DNA from 2 places in the Marinobacter sp. PE14 genome. Region 2 is predicted to be linked to the other one. Evidence: riboswitches for the same ligand, from Rfam matches in the RefSeq annotation. Region 2 holds a riboswitch; the other holds the start of a gene.
The links. Region 2 has a riboswitch for cobalamin ahead of ACWJ62_RS08580 (ribonucleoside-diphosphate reductase subunit alpha). Riboswitches for the same ligand answer to the same signal wherever they lie in the genome.
Positions count from the first base shown of each region.

Region 1: linked by a shared signal. The riboswitch ahead of ACWJ62_RS07100 (TonB-dependent receptor plug domain-containing protein) and the one ahead of ACWJ62_RS08580 (ribonucleoside-diphosphate reductase subunit alpha) in region 2 are both predicted to bind cobalamin.

Region 1 is NZ_JBQXNY010000002.1:248,889-259,267, forward strand. It holds gene ACWJ62_RS07085 (ABC transporter ATP-binding protein) at 103-867, opposite strand; gene ACWJ62_RS07090 (FecCD family ABC transporter permease) at 867-1,841, opposite strand; gene ACWJ62_RS07095 (cobalamin-binding protein) at 1,828-2,712, opposite strand; gene ACWJ62_RS07100 (TonB-dependent receptor plug domain-containing protein) at 2,743-4,581, opposite strand; cobalamin riboswitch at 4,717-4,939, opposite strand; gene ACWJ62_RS07105 (putative nucleotidyltransferase substrate binding domain-containing protein) at 5,061-6,935, shown strand; gene ACWJ62_RS07110 (3'-5' exonuclease) at 6,928-7,656, shown strand; gene msrB (peptide-methionine (R)-S-oxide reductase MsrB) at 7,670-8,881, opposite strand; gene ACWJ62_RS07120 (sensor histidine kinase) at 8,961-10,379, opposite strand, start outside.
Region 2 is NZ_JBQXNY010000002.1:588,536-598,914, reverse strand. It holds gene gtfA (sucrose phosphorylase) at 1-218, shown strand, start outside; gene ACWJ62_RS08590 (diguanylate cyclase) at 397-2,112, shown strand; gene ACWJ62_RS08585 (ribonucleotide-diphosphate reductase subunit beta) at 2,279-3,337, opposite strand; gene ACWJ62_RS08580 (ribonucleoside-diphosphate reductase subunit alpha) at 3,461-6,226, opposite strand; cobalamin riboswitch at 6,424-6,602, opposite strand; gene ACWJ62_RS08575 (zinc ribbon domain-containing protein) at 6,762-7,115, opposite strand; gene fmdA (formamidase) at 7,121-8,353, opposite strand; gene ACWJ62_RS08565 (AAA family ATPase) at 8,458-9,501, opposite strand; gene ACWJ62_RS08560 (aliphatic amidase) at 9,517-10,379, opposite strand, start outside.

The DNA.
Region 1 (10,379 bases), 340 kb from region 2:
GGCCGATTTTTCCAGTTGTCAAAGTCCTGAAATCCACCGAGGCAACAGAGGCATACAAAACTAAAAGGCGTTGCCATGGGTGCCGCCGAGTCTGCTGCGTGGTTAGCCCGGCACAAACACCGGAAAACCATCCAGTTCGGCAGATAGCAAACGCTGGCCAAACAGGCTCTCAAGGGCAGAGGTCACCAACATGTCGCGGGCCGGTCCCCAGCAGGCCTGGCCGTCAGGGTACAGTAGAAGGATCTGGTCGCACCATCGCGCAGCCAGGTTGAGATCGTGGAGGCACATGAACACGCCCCGTTCGCAGGCTGCCTGCTGGCGTAGCAGCTTCATAACGGCGGTCTGGTGCTGTAAATCCAGGTGATTGGTCGGCTCGTCCAGGAGCCAGATTTCCGGGCTTTGGGTCATCAGGGTGGCAATGGCTACCCGCTGGCGTTCGCCGCCGGATAGTGTGTTCACCAGGCGATCTTTCAGGTGGATGACGTCCAGGGTTTCGAGAGCCCGTTCCGCAATGGCGAGATCCTCGCCACTCTCCATCTGCCAGGGTGACAACCAGGGATGGCGGCCGATCAGGGCGGTTTCCAGCACGGTCGCCGGGAAACCATCCTGCCGGTCCTGAAATACCAGCCCCATCCGTTGCGAGACGGTTTTGCGGCGAATATCCACCAGTGGAGTTCCGTTGAGCAGCATTTGTCCGCTTCTGGGCTCCCGCAATCCCGCCAGGGTATGCAACAAGGTTGTTTTGCCTACGCCGTTGGGGCCCAGCACACCCCAGACCTGCCCCGGTTCGATGGCCAGATTCAGGGGAACGCCTGAGCTGCGGCCCGGAATGTCGATGATCAGCGCTTCGGTTGTCAGGCGTGTCATCATCGGCTCCTATACAGCAGGTACAGGAAGGTCGGGACGCCGATCAGCGCGGTGATAACCCCAACCGGCAACTGCTCCGGCGCAATCACCACCCGCGCCAGCGTGTCTGCAAGCACCAGAAGCGTGCCGCCAGCCAATGCGCAGGCCGGCAGAATCAGCCGCTGGTCGTTACCCAGCACCAACCGCAACATGTGCGGCACCACCAGGCCAACAAAGCCAACCGAACCGGCCATGGTGACGGCGGTTGCGGTCAGCAGGCTGGCCATCAGGTAGATCGACCATTCCAACGGCCGCACCGACACGCCCAGGGCCGCCGCCTGCAGGGAGCCCCGTGCCAGCACGTTCAGGGCCCGGCCCAGCGGAAACACCATCAGGCATACCAGCACAAGAATGATCATTCCCGGCCACGGAGTGGCCGCGTGGGAAAGATCGCCCATCAGCCAGTACAACATACCCGGCAACCGGCTGGCCGGGGTCATCGAAAGGATCAGGGTAATGATGGCGCCCCAGCCGGCGGCGACTACCACACCGGTGAGTAACAGCCGCGATGGGGTCCAACTGCCGCTGCCGTGGGCCAGACCAAACACCATCAGGGTGGCCAGCATGGCGCCGGCAAAGGCGGAGCCGGATACCAGAAAACCGGCAGCGCCGGCCAGCATGGCCAGTAACGCGCCCACTGCCGCGCCACCAGAGAGCCCCAACACATAAGGATCAGCCAGAGGGTTTCGCAACAGAACCTGCATCAAAGCCCCGGCCACGGCCAGCAAACCACCGGTCGCGAACGCGCTCAGGGTGCGGGGCAGCCGGAGCTCCAGAATCAGCGTTTGCTGCAGATCAGTGCCACTGCCGGTTATCACCCGCAGAGTGTCTTCAAAACCGATGGCCGTGCTGCCAATACTGACGGAGAGCAGAGCCGCCAGAAACCCTGCGATCAGGAGCATCAGGAGTGGTTTGTAAGGGCTAGAGATTGGCACGGGCCTGCTCCAGGGTCTGGCACAGGTGTCTGGCGCCGTCTGCCATGCGAAGCGTAGGGCGCGCCAGCAGGTCAGGCGGTTCGAGGAAGAGGTTGCCGGCGGCTATCGCGGCGAGGCCCGGAAACGCCTTCCAGGCTTCCAGCCACTGTCTGTCGTCAGACGATCCGGCGGTAATAATGGCTTCGGGGTTGGCCTCGAGAACCGCCTCCCGACTGATCCGGGGCACCAGCCGTGGCAGCTCGCCGAACACATTCACGCCGCCGCACAGGGTTATGGCCTTGCTAATCAGCTCTTCCCGGTTCACGGTCATCAACGGCTGGTCCCATATCTGGTAGAACACCTTAACCGGTCTGGCATCGGCATACTGAGCTTTCAGCGTGGCTATTTCTGCGCGAAACGCTTCGGCCCGTTCCTTGCCGAGATCCGGTGACCCCGTCAGCGACGCCAGATCCGACACCGCCATGGAAATGTCGTCAAACGTCCGCGGAGCAAGCCAGAAAACGGGAATGCCAAGGTCAGACAACCGTTCCAGTTGGCTACGGGAATTGCCATCCACCCAGGCCACCACCAGGTCCGGTGCCAGCGAAACAATGGCTTCCAGATCCAGGCGATTGCTGTCGCCCACTTGCGGCAAATCCGCAGCCTCTGCCGGATAGTCGCTCCAAGCGCTCACCGCCACTACCTTGGCACCGGCGCCTGCGGAGAACAGCAGCTCCGTAGCGCCAGGTGACAGGGAAACAACACGTTGAGCGGGATCAGCCAGGCATACCTTCTGGTTCAACGCATCGTGTGCACAGGGCCCCTGTGCCTGCGCCAACAAGGGCGCAAGCAGAAACAGCACAGACAATGCAGCGAGCCCGGGGTGCCTCATAGAGGGCGGAAGCCTCTCAGATCGGTGAATTTACTGCTGGAAATCATAGCGCACCGAGGCCATGAAGGTTCGGCCTGCGGCCAGATAGTCGAAAGGCGCGAAGGTGGCACTGTCATAGCCGATGCTGGTGGCATAGCGACGGTCCAATACGTTATCCACCTTGAACGAGGCCGACCAGCCAGGCTGAAAGTTCCAGGCAGCCCTCAAGTCCACGCTGCCATAGCCTGGCAGCAGGCTGGTATTCGCAGCGTCGTTATAGCGGTCACTCTCGGCGATAAAGCTGGCTCCCACAGACCACTGAGAAAACAGGCGATCAACATCCAAACGCACATTCTTTTCTGCGCGGCGCGGTAAACGTGCGCCGGTATCGCGGTTCTCGGTATCCGCGTAGGTTACCGCTGCCGACAGGTTCCAGTCAGCAGTCTCAATACCGGAAGAAACCTCAACGCCACGAATTCTGGCCGTCTCAACGTTTTCCATGGTGCCTTCAAACGTCACCGGGTCAGAGACGTAGGTAATCAGGTCTTTCACATCGTTCTGATAGAGCGCAATGTCCCAGAACCAGACGTCATATCGTCCCGAGAAGCCCGCCTCGACCATCTGCCCCTCTTCCGCATTGAGGTCGGGATTGCCAGTGTAGAAGGGTACTGTCAGATAGAGATCATTAAAGGTTGGCGCCCGGAATGACGTGGCATAGCTGAGACGGAAACGATGGGCGCGATCCAGCTGGTGACCGAAGGCCACGCCGCCAGTCTCCTCTTTGCCATATGCCTCGTTGTCATCAAGACGCAGACTGAACATCAGATCGGTAGCATCAAAGTTCAGACGACCCTGGCCAAAGACCGCACTGTTGGTCCTGCTGTCTTCCTTGAAATCGCTGGTGCCGTCCACTTCATCAATCATGACCTCCGTACCCAGAACCAGCTCATGAACACCGGCGGTCAGGGTGTTTTCCCAGCGAGCGGAACGAGACAATGTGTCGAAAGTACTGGGATTGGCTCCAAAGGTATCCTGTTCGTCGCGGGCTTCCGAGAACTGGATCCGTGTGCGCCAGTAGTCACTGGCAACAGCCTCCAGATGCAGACCCATGGCACGGATCAGGAAATCAGTATCACCGCCTTCAAACTCGGTGTTGCCTTCAGACTGGAACACCGTCAGCCCTGCGCCGCCGCCCTGGTCAAAACTGTGGCTCAGCTTCGCCAGGCCACCGGTGTTTTGAAAACCCTTGTCTTCACCGCCATCTCTCAGATTGGTGCCATCGGTGTCCGAATAGACGCCACTGGCCAGGAACGAGGAACGGCCCTCCCGGCCAGCTAATCCGGCAGTCACCTCATGGGTTTCATGGGAGCCACCCTTTAGTTCGCCCCAACCCTGGCGCCCGGCCTCAGGCTCCAGCGTGAACGCCTGGATGACACCACCCACCGCATCGGCACCGTAGAGGGAGCTCTTCGCGCCCCGAACCAGTTCAACCCGCTCCATCAATTCCGGAGGCAAAAACTGCCAGGGCGGGATGCCGGCAGAGGCAGAGCGCAGTCGGATACCATCGAGAAGCAGCACTGTACCTGAGCTTCCCGCGCCACGCAGGAATACGCTGGTGGTTTTGCCGTAACTGCCGTCCGACACCACGTTGATTCCCGGCTGCGCGCGCAGCAGGTCGCGGAATTCCGCGGGCTGTTGCCGATCGATATCCTCCTTCTCGATTACCGTAACCGAAGACAGACTCTCACCAACCGTCTTCGGCCCCAGTGTCGCGGTAACCACGATCGGATCCAGGGCGTCGTTCTCTGAGGCAGACTGGGCCGAAACGGCCAGAGGCAGGGCGGCCATGGCAACGCCGGCCAGTACAACAGGGCTTTGAATTCTGAACATGAAGCTTGCTCCGCACTCCGCGCGCACCCGCACGGGAATCTGGGTTTTGTTGCGGAACAGGGAATGGGGGCAGGCGGTAGACTGGTGTCAGGAAAGCGGAACCGGCATATCACCCACCCAGGTCGCCCACCGCAACATCGGGTGTTTTTCCAGGCCGGTCTCCGGGCTGGCAGGCGGAACCTGAGGTTCCCGGGCAATCACCTTCCCATGTCGTGGCGACACAGTGGCGCACAGATTGCCGTTGTCCTGCTTACCGTTGCGGGGGCAGCATCGGACTTGCGCTGGCGTAACCAGGCTCACCGATTTCCCGTTTCACCCGTCGCGCTTTGCGACGGACACCTGAAAAAAGTGTGGCAAGGCTAGCAACACCGGGGTAAGTGGTCAATGAAATCCATCAAAGGTCGACATGGCCGCAGGCCTCTGCCACTGCTATATTCCATGGCTAACAATCATTTTTATTCGCCAGAACAGGGAGTTTTATGCAGGCCGAGCTCATCGACATCCGCAATCACCTGGCACAATACCCGCCGTTTGACGAGATGGCCGAGGAGATGCTCGACCGAGTGGTTGGCGACATCGAGGTTGTGTATTTCAAGGCCGGAAGCCAGATCCTGGAGTTCGGCGACCCCAGTAGCTGGCTTTTTTATGTTCGCAGCGGCGCCGTCGAGATCTATCGACGATCGGGAGAACTGTATAACCGGATCAGCGAAGGTGAAGTTTTTGGCCAGTTCGGCCTGCTGATGAACAGGAAGGTGCGCTTCCCAGCCAAGGCCCTGGAAGACTCTTTACTCTACAAGATCCCTTACGAAACTTTTCAGTACCTCTGGGAAAACGACGATGGCTTTGCAGATTTCGTCGAGGTGGAAGACCGAAGCCGCCTGAGATCCGCGTTATCCAGACGGGAAAAATCCAACCAGCTGATGACGTCCAAGGTCACCCGGCTGATTTCCCGCGAGCCTGTTTCGGCGCCCTGTACCGTTCGTCTCCAGGAAGCCGCCCGGATAATGACCGAACAGGGCGTCTCTGCCCTGTTGTTGATGGACAAGGAAGGCGATAAGCCCTTGCTCAAGGGCATCATTACTGATCGGGATCTGCGCACCCGTGCTCTCAGCGAGGCCTTGGCATCGGAAACCCCCATCAGCGACATCATGTCGAAAAACCCGATTTCCATCCGCTCGAGTATGTTCATATTCGAGGCCATGCTCACAATGCTGCACAACAACGTTCATCATCTTCCGGTGATGGATCGGGATGAAGTTCGGGGCGTAATCGCACTGTCCGACATCGTGAAATACGAGAGCCAGAGCAGCCTGTACCTGGTCAGCAACATTTACCATCAGCATGATGTCAAAGGCCTGAAGAAAATCAGCGAGGATGTGCGCGACAGCTTCGTTCGTATGGTTAACGAGGATGCCAACTCCCATATGATCGGCAGTGCCATGGCCGGCATCGGGCGCAGCTTTACCCAGCGCCTGCTGGAATTGGGCGAAGAGAAACTGGGCCCGCCCCCCGTTCCCTACTGCTTTATGGCGCTTGGTTCCATGGCGCGCGACGAGCAGCTGGTGGTTACCGACCAGGACAACGCCATGATCCTGGACGACAGTTTTGTGCCGGAAGAGCACGATGAGTATTTTATGGCGCTGGCAAAATTTGTCAGCGATGGGCTCGCTGATTGCGGTTACACCTATTGCACCGGCGACATCATGGCCACCAACAAAAAATGGCGGCAGCCATTGCGGGTCTGGAAGGATTACTTCACCGACTGGATTGATAATCCGAAAGCTGAAGCCCTGTTAAACAGCAATATTTTCTTTGACTTGGACGGCATCTACGGGGAGACCGAATTTGCCGAACAGCTGAAGACACTGGTGGCCGACAAGGCCAGCAACAGCCAGCGGTTCCTGGCAATGCTGGCCCGCAATGCCCTGAACCGCACTCCCCCGATTGGCTTCTTCCGAACCTTCGTGTTGGAAGAAGATGGCAAGCACCAGAAGACCTTCAACCTGAAACGTCGGGGAACGGCGCCCCTGTCGGATCTGATTCGGGTTCACGCCCTGGCCTGCGGCTCCCGTGCACAGAACTCGTTTGAACGGCTGAAAGCCATTGGCAACACCAAGCTCCTGCTGGACGACGATCTGGGCAATCTCAGGGATGCTCTGGAGTTCATCTCCATCGTCCGTATTCGGCACCAGGCGCTGGCCATTGAGGCTGATCGGCAGCCGGACAACAATGTTCGGCCCGAGGATCTCTCGCCGTTTGAGCGCAGCCACCTCAAGGACGCATTTCAGGTGGTCAGCGGTGCCCAGAAGTTTTTGAAATTCCGGTACAACGCCGGGGTGGCCCGTAATGTCTAATGAAGAGACGGCCGAGAACCCTGTAACCAGCCTGCCGTGGCCCGAGCAGTTTGGAGCTCTGGCTGAGCAAAGCAAGTCCCCGATTCTGAGAGCCTTTTACGAGAGCGGGTGCGTGTCTCCGGACACGCCTTTGTCTGAGGTTCCCCTAGTCGCGCTGGATTTCGAGACCACCGGGCTTGATGCAACCCGGCATTCCATTGTCAGTATTGGTCTGGTGCCCTTCACCCTGGACGGCATCGCGCTGGGCAAAGCCCGACACTGGATCGTGCGCCCGAAACTCCCTCTGCACCAAACCTCCATTACTATCCACGGCATTACCCACAGCGACATCGACAAAGCACCGGATATGAAAGATATCCTGAAGGATTTGTTTGCCTGCCTGAACGGCCGGATTCCTGTCGTCCACTACCGCAATATTGAAAGGACGTTCTTCGACGTCGCCCTGCAATGGCGCCTGGGGGAGGGCATCCGATTTCCCGTCATCGACACGATGGCTATTGAAGCCCACCTTCATCCGGATCGAAACCCATCGCGATGGCAAAAACTGATGGGAAAAAAGCCCGTTTCCATTCGCCTGGCCGACAGTCGGCTGCGCTATGGACTTCCCCACTACGCGGCCCATAACGCTCTGATTGATGCCGTTGCCACTGCCGAACTTCTTCAGGCGCAGGTGTTACATCATTTCAGCCGAGAAACCCGAGTAGCGGATCTCTGGCTGTGATTCTGATGTCGGACTACGGTTTCACCTCCTCGATCCACTTGCCATAACCTGCCGCCTCCATGTCTTCAAGGGGGATAAAGTCCATCGCCGCGGAGTTCATGCAGTAGCGCAGGCCGGTCGGCGCGGGACCATCGTTGAATACATGGCCAAGATGGGAGTCCGCGCGGACACTGCGGATTTCCGTCCGGTTCATGAAGAAGGAGTTGTCCTCATGCTCCACTACGGCGTCTGACGTGATGGGCCGGGTGAAGCTGGGCCAGCCGGTGCCGGATTTGTACTTGTCTCGTGAGGAAAACAGCGGCTCGCCCGAGACGATATCGACGTAAAGGCCGGGCTTCTTGTTATCCCAGTACTTGTTGTTGTATGCCGGCTCAGTACCATCTTCCTGGGTCACCTCGTACTGCATGTTGGTCAGGCGCTGTTTGAGGACATCCTGATCCGGCTTTTCAAAGCTTCCGGGATTAAAGCCACTGCCCATCTGACCTGGCTCTGCGCTGGCGCTCTCATTGCCCACCAGGTCGTCACTGGCATCCACCGAGGCATTCTCCTGAAACCGGGTGTAATCGAGCTCGTAATCTTCACCAAACACCTTCTCGATAAACTGATAGCGGCCAGAGTTGAAGGTGTAGAAGTTGTAGCGCACCGGGTTCTTGTCGTAGTAATCCTGATGATATTCCTCGGCCGGGTAGAATTTCTCAAATGGCACGATTTCGATTACCACAGGTTTCTCGTAAACTCCGGAAGCCTCCAATTCTGCAACGGCCGCTTCGGCCAGGCGCTTCTGCTCAGCGTTATGGTAGAAAATAGCCGGTCGATACTGCTGGCCACGGTCCACAAACTGACCTTGATTATCGGTCGGATCCATCATCCGCCAGAGCGCCTGCAACAAGCCCTCGTATGTCATTTCGTTCGGGTCGTAATAGACCTGTACCGCTTCGGTATGGCCAGTCCGCCCCGAGGCAACCTGATTATAGGAAGGGCTCGTTTCTTTCCCACCAGAATAGCCCGAGACGACTTCCACCACGCCCGGCACCCGCTTCTCGTACCCGGCCTCGACACACCAGAAACAACCGCCAGCAAAGGTTGCCACGGCCAGACCGGGTTGATCCGGTGCGTATTTGCTCATCTGCGACTCCGACTTTTCGGCAACCGCGTAGGTGGTGAACAGACCAGCTGCAGAGACAAGCGCCACTGCGGAAAACAATCCCAAAATCTTGCGTTTCATCAGACTTCTCCTTCACGTGATTCCATACCTACAGCGTAGGGTCTCGGATTCACGAAAACGTTCACCAGGTATTACGAATTCATAACGCTGTGGATTTTTCGCCGCGCGGCGCGGCACTGTCACCGGCCAGGGGCAGCCAGATGCTGAAAACGGCGCCATCGGCATTGCGCACAGAGAGTTTCCCCTGCTGCAGCGTCACCATTCTCTGGGCAATCGCGAGCCCAAGACCGGCATGCCCCGTCCTGGAAGCACCTGCGGCCTGGTAAAAGGGTTCAAAGACGTGCTCCAGATCCTCATCATCGATGCCGGGACCAGCGTCCGCGACGGTAATTTCCGCACCCCCGGCCTGTTCAACAACACCCAGTGTGATCTCCGTATCTTTCGGCGAATGGCTGATGGCGTTGCTGATCAGGTTATCCAATACCCGCTCGGTCATGGCGATATCCGCCAGCACCTGGATCGGAGCCACGGAAACAATCGACAGGGTAACGCCGGCGCGCTCCGCCTCGGGCTGATGCTTTTGCACCACATCATGAAGGAGTTCGGCAACCACAAACGGTTCTGTCTTCGGCTGCTTCTCCCGGGCATCCAGTGCGGCAAGTTCAAACAGTTCCTCCACCAGGCGACCAAGCCGGTGGCTTTCGGTAAGGGCCACATCCAGGAAACGTGCCCGCTCATCGGCACCGAGCGTGTCCTGTTTCAGGCGCAAGGCTTCGATATAACCCTGGATGGATGCCAGTGGCGTTCTCAGGTCATGGGAGACCTGGGCAACCAGCTGCCGGCGCTGGGCATCCTTGTGTTTCAGAAGGTCCAGCTGGGCAACAATCCGCTGGGCCATCTGATCAAACCGGGCGGCCAGGTAATCAATGTCATCGCCTTTACCCGCCACCGCCGCGGCGCGCTCAGTCAACATGCCGCGCTCGAAGGATTCCACCCGCTCGGTAAGCCGCGACAGCCGACGCGTCAGCAGCCGGAAGAACACCAGCCCCGCCAGCAGCCCGACAAACAGACTCACTGCCAGCGCGCCCGCGCCCAACTGGAGGAGCCGGTTACTGTGCACCATGCCCTCGGCCAGGTCGTACTCCTCGCCGCGCAGAACCACGTAGAGGTAACCCGTTGGATCCGCAGCCGTTGGCACCGGCGTTACCGAGAAGACCTTCCGCCGATCATGACTGCGCGGATCATCGCCGGGAAGTGGATAAGCACCCGGGTTTGCGAGCAGGGTCTGGACTGGTTCGAGGGACACCCGGTTGCGCTTGATCTTGTTCGGATCGGCGGAGTAGGAAAGGATGTTGCCTTCGGTATCCAGAAGGTAGATTTCAATACTGGGATTGATCGTCATGTACAGCTCGAAGAGCTGCTTCAGGGCATCGCGGTTGAGTTCGCCATCCGTAACCAGATTGCGGTCGGAGACCAGATTGCGGGCGAGGTCGCGGTTCAGTTGCTGGTTGACCGCAGCCGAGTATTCCCTCACCGAAGCCAGACTCAGAAAGGTAAA
Region 2 (10,379 bases):
CGGTGGTACAACGCCTGCTGAGTCTGATGAAGTTCCGCAGCAACTATCCGGCCTTTGATGGCCATTTCGAGCTGAACTACTCCAATGACTCCAGCGTGGCCATGGCCTGGCGCCATGGTGATTACTACTGTCACCTGTTTGTCGATCTGAACTTCAAGACCGTAAAGATTGAATACGTCGACGTGGAGTCCGGGGAGAGAAAGCGCCTGGAGTGCTAGGCGGCACTGACTGTATTCTGACGAACGCACTCCGGCTGGTTTTGGTCCGCATGACATATGACAAGTTCCGAATTTGCCTATATTCTAGGCAATTCGGCGAAAACGAGTACATTGCATAGTGCGATCGCAGGGCCTTTTCTTTCTCCTCCTGACACTTCTGGGTCTGGCGACACACGTTTTGGCTGAATCGCCTCCCGGTGATGGCTTGGTTCCGGTTATCGACGCGCAAACCGACCATCAGGGCTCCATAGTCGATCGCATGGCTTTTCTGGTTGAACACGAGCAGCCTCTCTCATTTGATGACGTGCAGTCCCTCATTCGTCGAAATCCCGCTGTTCTGCAAAAGCCCGAATCCAGTGTATTAACCCGTGGCATCAATTCCGAGGCGGTCTGGGTGGTGGCTAACGTTATCAATTCAACCAACGACACCATCGTACGGCGCGTGTCCGTCGGAACCGGCTGGCTCGAGCATGTGGATTTCTTCCTGGTGGCTGACAACCGTCTGCTGCAGCACTTTGTTGCCGGTGACCGTATTGCGCTGAATGAACGCTCCCTTGCCAAGCGCCTGCCGAGCGCGGATTACTCGTTTCCACCCGGCAAGACGCGTCTTTTGGTGCGGGTGGAAACGGCGGACCCCATGAAACTGCCGCTTTATTTTTCGAGCATTGCCAGTAGCCACAACCAAGAGCAGGCACAAACCGCATTCTACAGTTTCGTCTACGGCCTGATGTTCGCACTTTCGGCCTACACGCTGATGCTGTTTTTCAGCCTTCGGCAGCGGCGTTACCTGTACTATTCACTGTACACGGGCACTTTTGTGGCCATGACGGCTTCCTACAACGGGATCGGAATGGTCCTGCTCTGGCCCGAGGCGGTCGTCTGGCAGCAGTGGGCACCTCCCCTGTTGATGCTATGTTTCGCCAGCTCCGGACTGGCGTTTGCAACAAACTTTCTCCGCACCAAACTCTACCGCCCACGGCTTCACAGAGTCATCCAGGTCCTGTGCATATCTTACTTCGTGCTATTTGGCATCTGTTTCGCGCTAAACGAACAGGGTCCGGCACTTCGCCTCGCATTCCTGATCGTTCCGGTGTTCAGTGTATTGATGCTGTACATGGGAGTATCGAGCTGGATATCCGGCAACGAGTCCGCACGGTATTTAATGCTGGGCACCCTGGCCTCCGCCGTGGGTGCTACCATTACCGCTCTTACGGTAACCGGCACCATTTCATATACTCAGGTTGGCTATTACGCCGTGGACATCGGCATGGTGGTGGACGCCATGCTTTTGATGTTGGCCCTGGCCGATCTTGTTCGTAAAAACGTCGATGCCCGTGTGATAGCCGAACGAACGGCCCAGGTTGATCTGCTGACCGGACTGAACAATCGGCGCGGTTTTTTGCCTGTTGCGCAGTCACTCTGGAGTCTGGTCACACGAAACCATCGGAACATCTGTGTGGCGATGATCGATATCGATAACTTCAAGAGTATCAACGATCGTTACGGACACGCCGCTGGCGACAGAATTCTGAAAAAAATTGCCAGCGAGCTTGATCGCTCACGTCGCCATGGCGATCTCCTCGCCCGGTGGGGAGGAGAGGAGTTCACTCTGTTACTGCCGGAGACAGATCAGGCCGAAGCCCACAAAGTGGCCGAACGTTACCGCCGGAGTGTTGAGCAGCTGGTGATCAATGACCACGGCAAAGTAATCCAATGCACCATCAGCGTAGGCGTCGCCAGCCGCCATTCCGAACACGTCACCCTGGAGCACGCCATTGCAACGGCCGACCAGAGGCTCTACCAGGCCAAGGTCCAGGGGCGGAATCAGGTCTGCATTGGCAGCACATCGGACGAGCCGAAGAGACGCTCACCGCCACCTGAAAAGAGTCGTTGACGTCTTAATCAGCCAGCCCTTGTAGAGCATAGACTTCCGGTTTTGAATCGACTCGTACCTTTGCACAAGTTCGGAAAGCCGCCGCATGGAGCTTGCGGCACATGGAGCAGTGGCAGTTTTCCCCGGAGTTTTGCGACACCTTTCGCCGAACTCCGGGCCTAATCCGCTACCACTCCAACTGAGCCCCGGTCTGGTATTCAATCACCCGTGTCTCGAAGAAGTTCTTCTCCTTGCGCAGGGTGGCCTGCTCGTCCAGCCAGGGCGAAACATTCTTCGCACCCGGGAACGGCTCTTCCAGGCCCACGGTACGGGCACGGCGGTTGGCCACGAAGCGGAACTGCTCGCTGTGATACTCCGCCGAGTAACCGAGAATCGGATCGCGAAGGATGTAGTCCGCATAGGCTCTCTCGGCGGCCTCGGATTCGTCCCACATGTCACGCACGGCTTTCGGATCGAAGGTAATGTTCTCCTCTTCCACGATCTGGTTGACCACTTTCAGGCCGAATGAGAAGTGCATGGCCTCATCCCGCAGGATGTACTGCAGCTGCTCGCCGGTGCCGCGCATCAGGCCCCGGCGCTGCAGGGCAAAGATGGGGCTGAAGCCGTTGTAGAACCAAGTGCCTTCGAACACCGCCGCGAAGAACAGGTAGGACATGATGAATTCCTGCAGGTCGTCCTTGTTGCGCAGGTTCATGTCCGGGCGCATGGCGGCGTCCAGCCTTCGGTTGGCGATCTGGATCTTGCCGTTGATGGCGGGCACCACCCGGTAGCGGTTGTAGATCTCGCTCTGGTCCAGGTTCAGGGTTTCGATGCAGTGCTGGTAGGCCCAGGTGTGCATGGCCTCCTCGTACACCTGCCGGGCCTGGTAGATCTGCAGTTCCGGCGCGCTCATCTTCTCCATCACCGCCAGGCCGATGTTGCGCATGGCCAGGATGTCGGAGGTGGTGAGGTAGGCCAGCACGTTCTCGTACACATGTTTTTCCGGTGCGGTGAGCCGGTGGTGGTAGTCGTGAACGTCCTGGGCCATGTTCACGTCCAGCGGCGTCCAGTGGTTCTTGTTGGCGTTCATGAAGTACTCCCAGGCCCAGGGGTACTTGAATGGCGCCAGCTGGTTAATGTCGGTCTCGCCGTTGATGACGCGTTTGTCGTCCACGTTCACCGGTGCCGGGGCTGCTGGGGCTTCGGGTCTATTCTGAGTGATCTGATCGTCTTCCCAATTGAGCATTTTCTTACCTTCACATTCGATTCATCGTGGTTCGGATTAGCGGAGCGTAATCCGACTTCGTTCCTGAACTCTGGATTGGTTGTCGGATTACGCTGCGCTAATCCGACCTACGGCATCAAAAACCTACTGACAGGCTTCGCAGTCCGGATCGTCGATGCTGCACACCTGGGGCTGCGGCGCGGCGACCGGGGCGGTTTTCTCGGCGCCGGTGGCACCCAAAGAGCGCAGGTAATAGGTGGTCTTAAGGCCACGCTCCCAGGCCAGCTGATACAGGGCGTCCAGCTTTTTACCGCTGGGCTCGGCCATGTACAGGTTCAGGCTCTGGGCCTGGTCGAGCCATTTCTGGCGCCGGGCGGCGGCTTCCACCAACCATCGCGCATCGATCTCGAAGGCCGTGGCGTAGCGGGCTTTCAGCACATCCGGGATACGGTCGATCTGCTGCACGGAACCGTCGAAGTATTTGAGGTCGTTCACCATCACGTTGTCCCACAGGCCTTCGGCCTTGAGATCCTGCACCAGGGAGGGGTTTACCACGGTGAACTCGCCGGAGAGGTTCGATTTCACGAACAGGTTCTGGTACGCCGGCTCGATGGACTGGGACACACCCACGATGTTGGAAATCGTGGCCGTCGGGGCGATCGCCATCACATTGCTGTTGCGCATGCCGTTTTTTGCGATCAGTTCGCGTACGGGAGACCAGTCCAGTCGGGCTTTGGTATTTACAGACAGATCCCCTTCCCTGCGGTTTTCCTTCAGCAGTTGGATGGAGTCGATCGGCAAGGTGCCCTGCTGCCAGAGTGAGCCCTCATAGCTCTCATAGGCGCCTCGCTCACCCGCCAGCGAAGCCGAGGCGCGGATGGCGAAATAACTGAGCTGCTCCATGGCAACGTCAGCAAACTCAACCGCTTCCGGGCTGGAATACGGCAGGCCCAATTGATAGAGCGCATCCTGGAAACCCATGAGGCCGAGACCGACCGGGCGATGCTTCAGGTTGGAATTGCGGGCCTGCGGCACTGCGTAGTAGTTGATGTCGATAACGTTATCGAGCATGCGCGCGGCGGTGTTCACCGTTTTTTCCAGACGCTGCACGTCCAGCTCGCCGTTGGCGATGTGGGCCGCCAGGTTCACGGAACCGAGGTTGCATACAGCGATCTCGTCGGCACTGGTGTTCAGGGTGATTTCCGTGCATAGGTTGGAGCTGTGCACCACACCGCGGTGCTGCTGGGGAGAACGCAGGTTGCAGGGGTCTTTGAAGGTGATCCAGGGGTGGCCGGTTTCGAACAGCACGGTGAGCATCTTGCGCCAGAGCTGCTTGGCCGGGATTTTCTTGAACAGTTTGATTTTGCCCTGCTCTGCCAGGGCTTCGTAGTGCTCGTAGCGTTCACGGAAGGCGTTGCCATACAGGTCGTGCAGATCCGGCGCATCGCTGGGGGAGAACAGGGTCCAGTCACGGTCTTCTCGCATGCGCTCGATCAGCAGGTCCGGCACCCAGTTGGCGGTGTTCATGTCGTGGGTACGGCGGCGCTCGTCCCCCGTGTTCTTGCGCAGTTCCAGGAACTCCTCGATGTCCAGGTGCCAGCTTTCCAGGTAGGCACACACCGCGCCCTTACGCTTACCGCCCTGGTTTACCGCCACGGCGGTGTCGTTCACCACTTTCAGGAACGGTACCACGCCCTGGCTCTGGCCGTTGGTGCCCTTGATGTGGGAGCCGAGCGCACGCACCGGAGTCCAGTCGTTGCCCAGGCCGCCAGCCCATTTCGACAGCATGGCGTTATCGCGGATGGCGCCGTAGATGTCTTCCAGGTCATCACCCACAGTAGTCAGATAGCAGGAAGACAGCTGTGAATGGCGGGTACCACTGTTAAACAGGGTGGGCGTGGAGGCCATGTAGTCAAAGGACGACAACAGGTTGTAGAACTCGATGGCCCGAGCATTCGGGTCGTCTTCGCGCAGGGCCAGGCCCATGGCAACGCGCATGAAGAATACCTGAGGCAATTCCAGGCGGGCCTTGTTCCAGTGCAGGAAGTAACGGTCGTACAGGGTTTGCAGACCCAGGAAGCCGAATTGAAGATCACGCTCCGGTTTCAGGGCAGCGCCAAGGCGCTCCAGATCAAAGGCAGCAAGGGCTTCGTCCAGCAGCTCATAACGAATACCTGCCTCGATGAAGGCCGCCAGAGCCTGGGGGTAGATCTCTGCCAGCGGCAGGCTGATGGGCAGACCCAGGGCAGCCGCATTCTCCAGCCGGAGCTGCTCCAGGAGCAGGCGGGCGGTGACCGCGCTGTAGTCCGGCTCCCGCTCAATCCGGCTGCGGGCCGTCATGATCAAGGCCGACAGCACGTCTTCCTCGGCAATGCCGTCATAGAGATTGGTCAGGGCATCGTCCACCAGGGAATCACCATCAATGCCTTCCAGCCCCGTGGCCGCCTGTTCTACCTGCAGCTTCATCAGTCCCAGATCCAGCGGAGCGATCTCGCCGCTGGTCTTTTTCACGGTCAGGTGCGGGTGGGCCTCAACCGGGGCATGGCGGGCACGCTCCCGGGCATGCTCTTCCCGATACAAAACATAGGCCCGGGCTACCTTTTGCTCTTCAGCTCGCATCAGAGCCAGTTCCACCTGGTCCTGAATGTCTTCGATGTGCACCTTGCCGCCGGCTTTAAGGCGTCGACCAATGGCCTGGATAACCTGGTCGGTGACACGGTGCACCGCGTCGTTGATACGGGCGGAGCCGGCGGCTTGTTCACCTTCGACGGCCAGGAACGCTTTGGTCACGGCAATGCTGATCTTCGACGGGTCAAAGCCCACGAGGGTGCCGTTGCGTTTGATGACCTGAAGGGATTCGGTATCGGTGTGCGAGGTTGGCCGGGGTTCGGCCAGGGCTGAGGCAGACATGCTGTGTTCTCCTGAATACGCGTTGAAATCCTTTCACCATCGCGTAGGCAGAGAAACGGAACGCCACCGTAGGTCGGATTAGCGAATGCGTAATCCGACGAAAGCGGCTTTGCGCAGGCAGGGATGTCGGATTACGCATTCGCTAATCCGACCTACGAGTTTGGCCTGAGTCCGGTCTGCTCACCTTGAAACGCGAAGGTGCAGTTTTCTCCCTGGCAGGTCTTCGGACTCAGGGGCGTGAATCGTTCGATTCGGCCTTGCGTGGCGACTTCCCGGCTTGCGCCAGTGTCTTTATGCCACGCTTGTTCCCCAATACCGCTGCGCGTCAGTTCCGGATTCTCACCGGATTCCCGATACCAGAATGCATCGGGTGATCACGTGCTGACCGAGTTGGTTACGCACTGATCACTACATCTGGTATTTGACCAAGGATGGAGACACTATATACACGATATCTGGAAGGGACAAGGTGGGCAGGCACAAAAAAAGGCCCCCATGAAGGGGGCCAAACACGTGACAGCATCTACTCAGCCGATCAGTGGCTGATCATCCAGGGCCGCATGGAAGGAAACATCTTCTTCCCGTCGGCGGTGTAAAACAGCATGGACTTTCCGGGCTTCGGAGAGCCACAGCCGCAGGCACGGCTATGCTCTTTATCATTGGCCCTTCGGTCTGCGGTGGAGAACACCGGTTCATGCCGCGACCGTTCGTTCCTGTCCTCAGCTGCCCTTTTGGCCGGGTCCATGGCCGCAATGTGCGAGGGCAGTACGATCACCCGTGGCGACAGGGCCTTGCAGCTAGGGCACTCTGCCGGCTTGGCGGCATCGTCCATGGTTGCCAGGGTGTTAAACAGGCCGTGCTCTCGGCACTTGTAGTCATACACAGGCATGGTGATTACTCCTTATCTTTCGACAACGGTACGTCCATGCCCCCACTGACTTTCTTCTGGGGTCCATCGGCGGACGGGTTGATGTCGAAGTCGAAGATGCCCGTTGGCAGCCAGAGCGTGGCGCAGGCGTTGGGGATATCCACCACGCCGCTGATATGGCCTTCCACGGGCGCACAGCCGAGAATTGCGTAGGCCTGGGCCTTGGTGTAACCGAACTTGGTCATGTATTCGATGGCGTTCAGACACGCCTGGCGATAAGCCACGTGTACGTCCAGGTAATGCTGGCCGCCGTCCTCGTCCACCGAGATGCCCTCAAAGATCACGTAATCGTCGTAACGGGGCTTGATCGGGCTGGGCTTGAACACCGGGTTCTTGATGCCGTATTTTTTCACGCCATCCTTGATCAGGTTTACCCGCAGGTGAATCCAGCCAGCCATTTCGATGGCACCACAGAAAGTGATTTCGCCGTCGCCCTGGCTGAAGTGCAGGTCGCCGACAGACAGACCTGCGCCGTCCACGTACACCGGGAAATAAACCTTGGAACCCCGTGACAGATCCTTGATGTCACAGTTACCGCCGTGCTCACGGGGCGGCACGGTACGCGCGCCTTCGGCACCCGCAGCCTTGGCCGCGTCGCCGGTCAACTGGCCCATGTGGGCGGTGTCGCCATTTGGCAAAGTAGCCAGTTCCGGTACGCGCTCCGGATCGGTCGCGACCAGTCCGGCTTCACGCTTGTTCCAGGTGTCCAGCAATTCTTTGGAGGGCAGGCAGCCGATCAGGCCCGGGTGAATCAGGCCGGCAAATTCCACGTTGGGAATGTGGCGGGATTTGGTGAACATGCCGTTAAAGTCCCAGATCGATTTCTGGGCCTCCGGGAAGTGTTCGGTCAGGAAGCCGCCGCCGTTCTGCTTGGAGAAGAACCCGTTAAAGCCCCACTGGCTCTCTTCGAAGGTGCCGATATCGAGAATGTCCACTTCCAGCAAATCACCCGGCTCTGCGCCTTCGACACCAATGGGGCCAGACAGGAAATGCACCTGGCTGAGATCCACATCGCGAACGTCGTCAGCACTGTCATCGTTCTTGATCTGTCCGCCGGTCCAGTCGTAGCACTCCACGATGAAATCATCGCCCGGCTTGACGGTCGCCACCAGAGGAATGTCCGGGTGCCAGCGGTTGTGGATTTTGTCGTTCTCGTAGGCCGACTTGTTCAGATCGATCTTGATAATGGTTTCAGCCATAGCGGAGGCTCCTTGGTATTATTGGCTTACACGTTTAGGTAACAGCTTCACTATCCGAAATCCGGCCCCGGGAAGGTATTCGCGAAATGCCCCCGGTACCTACGTCATTCGACGTATTGGTGCACGGTTATCTCGTTGCCCTGAAGATCCGCTTTGAATAACCGACTCTCGGGATTGGCCAATAAAGCACGGGCAACCAACGGTTCCAGCCGCTGACGAAAAGCGCGAAGCATTTCCCGGGCGCCGTACCGGCTGTCGTATCCTCGGCAGAGTTCGGCCCGCAATTCTGGCGATAACGAAAGCTCAGCGTGCTTGCGGGACAGGCGCTTGTTGAGGCCAGCCAGCTCAATGTCCAGCAAGGCATCCAGCCAGTTTTCACCAAGGTTGTTAAACGTGAGAATCTGGTCGATTCGATTGAGGAACTCCGGATCAAAATGCTTTCGGAGGGCGGTGTCGCGAATGGCGTTCGCATCGCCCGGTCGCAGGCCCAGCCAACGTCGCCAACCCCGCTGATACCGATATTGATGGGCTTCCGCATCGAGTGCGCCCGCATTACTGGTCATGAAAATCAGGGTGTTGCGGAAGTCGATCTCGCGGTTGCCGGACGGAAACACCAGCCGGCCGGTGTCCAGCACGTTCAGCAGCGTGCGCACCACTTCCTTGCTGGCTTTCTCGATCTCATCGAACAGGACAATGCCGGGCTTGCTGAACGAGCCCTGAACCTTGTCCAGATCAAACAGGCTGTGGCCTTCCTTGCTGCCCACGTAACCGGGCGGGGCACCGGTGAGCGCAGCGGCGTAATGTTCCTGGGCCAGTGTGTTCATATCGATGCGGCACACGCCATCACGGTTGCCATGGATGGCTTCAGCAATCAGGCGCACGGTTTCGGTCTTTCCGACCCCGGTGGGTCCGAGGAACAGGTGCACCGCCAGCGGCCGGTTGTCGTCGCCGATGTCGGCTTTCACCCGCACCAGCATGGCTTCCATGGCGGTCAGGGCCTCGTCCTGGCCAACAATGTTGTCCCGCAGGCGGGACATGACGGCATCTGGCTCAAAGCGGAACCGGGAAGCACGAACCGGGCCTGAGGCGGCCCGGTCCTTTTCAATGGATTCCCGGTTGGCTTCCAGCCGTTCGTTGATAAACGGCACTGGCGCCTCCCGGCTTTAAGCCCCTGCGGATTTTTCCTTGCCATCAACAGGCAGGTCGCCCACCGGACACTCGGCGGTTCCGATGGTTTTGCGAGTCATGGCTTCCACGTCCTGCTGTGCCTTCTCGGCATCCATCACCCAGGTACGGTAGAAATCGAATGGGCAATCGGCCACGCCCTTGTCACCATCGCCTGACGCATGAACGCCGCTGTAGCCGCGGTGAAGCAGCTTGAACAGATGGTTCTGGGACTGGTCGTTCTTGCGCGCGTCGCGAATCTGGCTCACGGACAGCTGGGCGTACTGAATGCCCATGTCTTCCTCGCCACATTCACCCAGAGTACGGCCATCAAAGCCGATAAGTGCTGAGTGGCCGAAATAGGAATACACACCATCAAAACCAGAGGCGTTGGCCACTGCCACATAGCAGTTGTTGGCCCAGGCCATGGTCTTGGACATCATGATCTGCTGTTCCTTGGCCGGGTACATATAACCCTGGCAGCGCACGATCAGCTCGGCACCCTTCATGGCGCAGTCTCGCCAGATTTCCGGGTAGTTGCCGTCGTCACAGATGATCAGGCTGATCTTCATGCCCTTGGGGCCTTCGCTCACGTAGGTGCTATCGCCGGGATACCAGCCTTCAATCGGGCACCAGGGGATACACTTGCGGTACCTCTGAACGATTTCACCCTCGTTGTTGATGAGGATCAGCGTGTTGTAAGGCGCCTTGTTCGGATGATCTTCGTGGCGTTCACCCGTCAGCGAAAAGATGCCCCAGGTGTTGGCTTCACGGCAGGCTGCGGAGAAGATGGCGGTTTCGTCACCGGGCACGGTGGCCGCGGTTTCCATCATCTCGTCGTTGTCGTACATGATGCCCATGG